3 regions of the Paenibacillus sp. P3E genome follow, and region 1 is predicted to be linked to each of the others. Evidence: riboswitches for the same ligand, from Rfam matches in the RefSeq annotation. Region 1 holds a riboswitch; each other region holds the start of a gene.
What was found. A riboswitch is a leader RNA that binds a small molecule or an ion and turns the genes downstream of it on or off. The one in region 1 is predicted to bind thiamine pyrophosphate.
Positions count from the first base shown of each region.

Region 2: another riboswitch for thiamine pyrophosphate. It lies ahead of A3842_RS16985 (ABC transporter ATP-binding protein); the one in region 1 lies ahead of A3842_RS19880 (thiamine phosphate synthase).
Region 3: another riboswitch for thiamine pyrophosphate. It lies ahead of A3842_RS13345 (ABC transporter substrate-binding protein); the one in region 1 lies ahead of A3842_RS19880 (thiamine phosphate synthase).

Region 1 is NZ_LVWH01000179.1:33,811-36,073, reverse strand. Features, by position in the region: gene A3842_RS19890 (thiazole synthase) at 1-4, opposite strand, end outside; gene thiS (sulfur carrier protein ThiS) at 144-347, opposite strand; gene A3842_RS19880 (thiamine phosphate synthase) at 413-1,015, opposite strand; TPP riboswitch at 1,140-1,241, opposite strand; gene A3842_RS19875 (SDR family oxidoreductase) at 1,410-2,263, opposite strand, start outside.
Region 2 is NZ_LVWH01000170.1:7,145-9,407, forward strand. Features, by position in the region: gene A3842_RS16980 (TetR/AcrR family transcriptional regulator) at 1-495, shown strand, start outside; TPP riboswitch at 567-670, shown strand; gene A3842_RS16985 (ABC transporter ATP-binding protein) at 782-1,570, shown strand; gene A3842_RS16990 (ABC transporter permease) at 1,554-2,263, shown strand, end outside.
Region 3 is NZ_LVWH01000160.1:2,657-4,919, reverse strand. Features, by position in the region: gene A3842_RS13355 (hypothetical protein) at 1-254, shown strand, start outside; gene A3842_RS13350 (hypothetical protein) at 284-583, opposite strand; TPP riboswitch at 764-875, shown strand; gene A3842_RS13345 (ABC transporter substrate-binding protein) at 999-2,069, shown strand; gene A3842_RS13340 (thiamine-binding protein) at 2,119-2,263, shown strand, end outside.

The DNA.
Region 1 (2,263 bases):
ACATGAACTCGCCTCCTGGGATGAAATTCGACAAGGGAAACGGCTTCACCGTCATTTTTAAGACGGTATCCGTTTCAGTAAAAAATAGAAGGACAATTTTTAGCGTAAAAAAAATTCAAATATTTAATGATAGCCTCATGGCTTCAGCCCCCGCCTACAAAATGTACCAGCTCCAGCCTGTCGCCTTCACATAATATCTCCGACCCGTAATGCTCCTTGCTGACAATCTCACCATTTCGTTCCACGATCACAAGCCGAAAGCTCCATTCGGGCCGGCTTAACAGATCGGCAACGGTCCGGCATTCTTCCGCAACCACTCCGGGCTTGCCATTAATGATCAGATTCATGCGCTCTCACCTCCTTGGCGTGGTACCATTCACGGATTTACTGGAGTCACAATACACCACAGGTCCTACGCCTTCTGGACCGCCAACCGGTAAGCACGGGCAGCAGATACGGGGTCATCCGCTCCGCAAATGCCGGACATGACCGCAATCCCGGCAGCACCGTGACGGATCACTTGACCTGCATTTCCAGGCTCCACCCCGCCGATAGCAATCAGTGGAATACGGGTGCTGCGCACCGCTTCCTCCAGGAGCGCCAAACCGCGCCCCCGCTGTCCGGGCTTGCAGCCAGTAGGGTAAATATGGCCGAACAGGCAGAAGTCCGCCCCCTGCCTGCCTGCTTCCGCTGCTTCTGCCGCGGAGTGCACCGACCTGCCCAGCCGGAGGCCGGGAGCGGCTGCACGGACTGCTGCAGGCGGCAAGCTGTGCCAGGCTAGCTGGACAGCGCCTGCACCAGCGGCCAGCGCAACATCCAGCCGGTCATTGATGACCAGTCTGGATGCGGGGATTCCTGCAAGCAGCAGTTGCTCTGCCATGCTCAGCAGCTCCAGGGCAGACCGGTGCTTTTCCCGCAGATGAATAAAGTCCACGAGCGGATGCACAGCAGCCGCCAGGCTGACGAAACGCCCAAGCTCAAGCTTCCCGTCCGATATTAAATGAATTTCCGCCACTTCTTCACCTCCTGCTTCACACTATTGCAGCAAAACGCGCAACACAAAAAAACCGCCCCCACGATAGGAGGCAGTCATAAATTTGTACAGGAATACGGGTATAAGAAATACAACCCCGCTGCAGTTCATTCATTCTCCGCTTTCCTACGCTGGTTTTAACCAGATCAGGTTCAAAGGGTCCGAACGTCACGTTCGTCTCAGCCTTGCGGCACCCCTAGGGACAATTGCAGTATTCAATTGCTGACGTGGTTCATATTAACATATTAATCCTCGGAAAAGCTATCCCTTTTACCCAAAGCTTCATCTTATATGGTACATAAAAAAGAGCAGACCGCATGGGCCTGCTCTTGAACTGTTATATTTTCCAGAAACCTACTTGACCGTACAGCAACTTCTAGCCGTTGACAATTTCCCCGCCGTTGACATGCATTACCTGGCCGCTAACATAGGATGAATCATCCGAGGCCAGATAGACGTAGGCTGGTGCCAGCTCTTCCGGTTGTCCCGGACGCTGCATGGGCTGTGTGCCGCCGAACTCGCTGACCTTTTTGGCATCAAATGTGGATGGAATCAGCGGTGTCCAGATCGGACCCGGAGCAACAGCATTCACACGGATGCCCTTTTCCGCCAGATTCATCGACAACGAGCGGGTGAAGCTGAGAATCGCGCCTTTGGTGGACGAATAGTCCAGCAGCTGCGGACTGCCGCGGTAGGCGGTGATCGACGTCGTGTTGATGATCGTGGAGCCTTTTTTCAGATGCGGCATAGCTGCCTTGGTCAAATAGAACATGGAGAAAATATTCGTACGGAACGTCCGCTCCAGCTGCTCAGAGGTAATATCCTCGATCTTGTCCTGCGGATGCTGCTCGGCCGCATTGTTAATCAGGATGTCCAGCTTACCGAGCCCCTCTACCGCCCGGTTGATCAGATTCTGGCAGAACGCTTCTACGCCGATGTCACCGGCAATCAGAATACACTTCCGTCCCTCCTGCTCTACTTGGCGTTTGGTCTCTTCGGCATCAGAATGCTCATTCAGATAGGAAATGACCACATCCGCACCTTCTTTGGCAAAATGAACGGCAACCGCCCGTCCAATGCCGCTGTCGCCTCCCGTAATGAGCGCCGCCTTACCCAGCAGTTTGCCTGCCGCTTTGTAGCTGGACGTTTCAAATTCAGGGCGCGGATTCATCTCGCTCTCGATACCGGGCTGACGGTCCTGCACCTGGGGAGGCAAGGTTTTGGTAGTCT
Region 2 (2,263 bases), on a different contig from region 1:
ATTGCCAAGCAGGCAGGAATCGGCCAGGGCTCGCTCTACCGCAGATTCACGGACAAAGGTGAAATTTGCTCTGCCCTGCTCTCCACCAGCTCAGAGCGTTTTCTTACCCGTTTGGAGCAGGAGCTCCAAACCACTTTAGAAACAGACAGCTCCATTGAGGAACTGCGGAGCAGTATTGAACAAGTGGTGGATTTCATAGACCAGCATGCCGAGCTGCTGCAGATGATCAAGTCTGAGTTCACGGGTAAGAAACAGCTTACCCAGTTTGAACATCCGATTTTCCAGCGGCTGAATGCAGTTATGGCCGAGCGTCTGCGGAGGGTTGCTGATGACGGCAAGCTGATTGCTATTGATCCGCATTTTGCCGCAACTTCTCTGATCGCGGTCCTCAGCCCTGATCTCTATCTCTATCAGCAGAAGCTTCACGGGTCGGGCAAAAAGGATATCCTGGAAGGGATTCTAACCCTATTCGTAACTGGACTGCAGCGGTCCTGAGTACACTTTCTTTTGACAACATTCTGGAATATGCTATATTAGTTAGCAGTTGCGAATATAATATTGACCTGCTATTTCACTAGGGGAGTCTAATGACTGAGACGAAGCCTTAAGCTTCGGACCCTTGGAACCTGATCTGGATCATACCAGCGGAGGGAAGTGGAACAGAAACGATCAGCAGTGCCGCTTCACGCCTACTGCCTGAACCTTTCAGACCCATTTGCCTCCCCTGGAGACGGATGGGTCTTTATTGTGCTTCCTAAGTCCCGGAAGCAGATGCGTGCCAATGAAAGGAGGCTTAATACATACGAGTATGATCTCTATCACTAACCTGTCCTATGCTTTCAGCACTTCACCGCAGATGCCCGTATTCAGTAGGCTCTCGATGAACGTCCGCCGGGGCGAATTCATTTCCATTGTCGGTGCCAGCGGCTGCGGAAAAAGCACCCTGTTCAAAATCATCGCCGGTCTGCTTCGGCATACAGGTGGCGAACTCAAAGTTCACGGTATGATCTCTGACGATCCATCGTCGCGCCTGGGCCAGGTCGCCTATATGCCGCAGCAGGATCTGCTGTTGCCCTGGAGAACCGTGATGGACAACTGCCTGCTGCCTTGGGAGCTGAAGCGAAAAGGCAGCAAGGCAGTTGCTGTAAAGAATATCCGTGAGATGCTCGAACGGTTTGGCCTTGAAGGTACAGAGCGGCTCTACCCGCAGGAGCTGTCCGGGGGGATGCGTCAGCGGATCGCTATGCTCCGTACCCTTGCCGCTGGAAATGAGCTGATGCTGCTCGATGAGCCTTTTGGAGCACTGGATGCCATAACCAAGCGTGAACTGCACCGCTGGCTCCTGGAATTGTGGAGCAGTCTTAAGCAAACGGTTCTGTTCATCACCCACGATCTGGAGGAAGCGCTGCTGCTCAGTGACCGGATTTACTTGATGTCTGGAGGCAGCGGCGGTGTACAGGAATTCTCGGTGGATATCCCGCGGCCCAGACACTACCGGATGAACTATGAACCGAAGTTTATTACTTTGCGGGAGAATTTGGAGCGGAGGCTGCATGAGAGTATCTATTAGCAGAACCTTTCTGCGCGATTATGGCCCCTTTGCCTTGCTGGTACTGGTCACCCTAGCCGGCTGGGAGTTCGCTGCATGGCTGAAGCTTGTTCCAGCATTCATTCTCCCGGCTCCAACAGCTATATGGACGGCACTTATGGAGCAGAAAGAACTGCTCTTCGGAGAGCATTTACCCGCTACACTTCAGGAGGTTTTGCTCGGCTTTGTTCTGTCAGCAGCCTGCGGCATGCTGCTGGGTACGGGAATGCACATGTTTACTCCGCTCGAAAAGGCGTTATACCCTTTGCTGGTGATCAGTCAGACCATTCCGCTGATCGCGCTGTCACCCATTTTTATTATGTGGTTTGGCTATACCCTATGGAGCAAGGTTGCGGTGGTTTTCCTTACTGCCTTTTTCCCGGTGGTAGTAGGGACCTTTGACGGTCTGCGCAAAAGCGGTGCTATGTACAAAGAACTGCTGCTCACACTTGGTGCGACCCGCTGGCAAATTCTGCTAAAGACCCAGATTCCGCCTGCACTGCCCTCTTTGTTCTCTGGTCTTAAGCTCTCTATGGTCTACTGCGTCATTGGCGCGACGATTGGGGAATGGCTGGGCGGTAGCCGGGGGCTCGGCTATTTCAGCCGGCGGATGGCGGGCAATCTGCAAAGTGCGGAAATGTTCGCCGCAGTATTTCTTTTATCTGCACTCGGTAT
Region 3 (2,263 bases), on a different contig from region 1:
GGCGGGACACGCTGCTGATGATCCTGACGGTGTTCACAGTGGTGAGCGGTATTTATGGCATGAATCAGGTGATCGAGGACCTTAAAGGTAAGATTGACTGGAGCAAGATGCTGGAGTATTCCCCATTTGAATATCTGGCGCTGTTCGTTGCATTTACGGGGATCGCTGTCAGTATCGGCCTGAGCCTGAAGCAGCTGTGGAACGGAATCCGCAGCCGCCGCAGAAAAAGAAAAAGAGTTCAGGGATATGACTGACAAACCTATAAAAAAGAGAACCCGCTGATCTACAGCAGGTTCTCGAGTTCCCGGCAGGCTTCCGCATACGCAGAGACAAGCTTAGGCACCAGCAGCGCCTTCAGCCAGACAATATAATTAATAAATAGAAGCGGGCTGTCCAGCGCCACACTTTGCGCCAGATACCGTAAATGATATAGTGAATCCTGCATGGTTCTTGCCATTCCGGAAGGGCCGAATCTTTGCCGCAACTCGGGCTGGCGTTCATACTGACGCAAAGTGACTTCTTCAGCCAACTGTTCCGCTAGCACCTTCAGCCGTTCTCCGGCATTTTGCTGATCAGTGAGCATAGGGTCACTCCTTTTTCGAAACATAATTGTAAAGTATTAATCTTATTATATAACATATGGTAAGTCTACCCAGCGTGCCTGGCAGTGCCTGAGCGGATTGCTGGAATCCGGGGCCACTACTGGACAACCCCGAAGGGGACCGCTATAATACAGCGTAAGAACACAGCAACACCCATAACTTCATAGTACCAGGGGGGCTGGAATTGGCCGGCTGAGAGTGTATCCCACACAGATACTGACCCTTATACCTGATCTGGATAATGCCAGCGTAGGAATCACCACCCGCATTCAGTCATTTTGGCTAAGCGGCCACCTAACGCAATTGCTGGCGTCCCGATCTTCGGGGCGCTTTTTTTGGTATGGACATCATCAGAGTTCGGAAGACTGGGTTAGCTGGAAGGAGAGAAGAATAGAAATGGGAGTCAAAAAAGCACTAATGCTCTGCATCAGCTGCATGCTGGTCATCGTCATGGCCGGGTGCGGCAGTAATACTGCGAATTCCGGCGGGAATAGCGCCGCTCCAGCCGGGGACAGCACCGCCGCGCCGGAAGCAACCGCAGCAGGAACGGACGCGCCTAAGGAACTGACTAAGATCAAGGTCGCGCTGGACTGGACGCCGAATACGAACCATACCGGCCTCTATGCAGCCAAAGAGCTGGGATATTACAAGGAGGAAGGCCTGGATGTAGAAATTGTACAGCCGGGTGCGGCGGGAGCCGACACGATGGTCACCTCAGGCGAAGCCGCTTTTGGCATCAGTGCCCAGGAGGCGCTCACTCTGGCCCGTCTGCAGGATGTGCCGCTCGTCTCCATCGCCGCCATCATCCAGCATAATACCTCAGGGTTTGCCGCCCCGAAGGACCGCAATATCAAGACACCAAAGGATTTCGAAGGCAAAACCTACGGCGGCTGGGGTTCCCCGGCTGAAGAAGCTGCCATGAAGGCGATCATGGACCCTGAAGGCGGCGATGTTAAAAAGGTGAAGCTGGTCAATATCGGCGAAGCTGATTTCTTCACCGCCGTGAAACGTGACATCGATTTTGCCTGGATATTCTACGCCTGGACCGGTATTGAAGCCGAGCTGCGCGGTGAACCGCTGGACATGCTGTATTTGAAGGATTACGCGCCTCAACTGGATTACTACACCCCGGTGCTGACCACGAGCGAGAAGGAAATCGCTGAGCATCCAGAGCTGGTGAAGGCGTTCCTTGCAGCTACCTCCAAAGGTTATCAATATGCGATCGACAAGCCGGAAGAAGCTGCCGCCATCCTCTCGAAGGCTGTGCCGGATCTGGACCCCAAGCTCGTCCTGGCCAGCCAGAAATGGCTCAGCCCGAAATATAAGGACGATGCCTCCAGATGGGGAGAGCAGAAAGCCGAGGTCTGGAAGAATTACGCCGACTGGATGTACGGTCTGAAGCTGCTGGACAAACCACTGGATACCGCTTCAGCGTTCACGAATGAATATCTGCCGGAGAGCAAGTAATCTTACACTGCAAGTTTTACAATACCCAACCTGAAAGGATCTGATTGATATGGCAAACACCCTGCTCAGCGTTCAAGTCATTCCTAAAACTCCGAATAACGAGGATTCTATTCCTTATGTAGATAAGGCCATTGAGGTCATTCAGCAATCCGGCGTGAAGCACCAGGTGAATCCGCTCGAAACCACGATGGAGG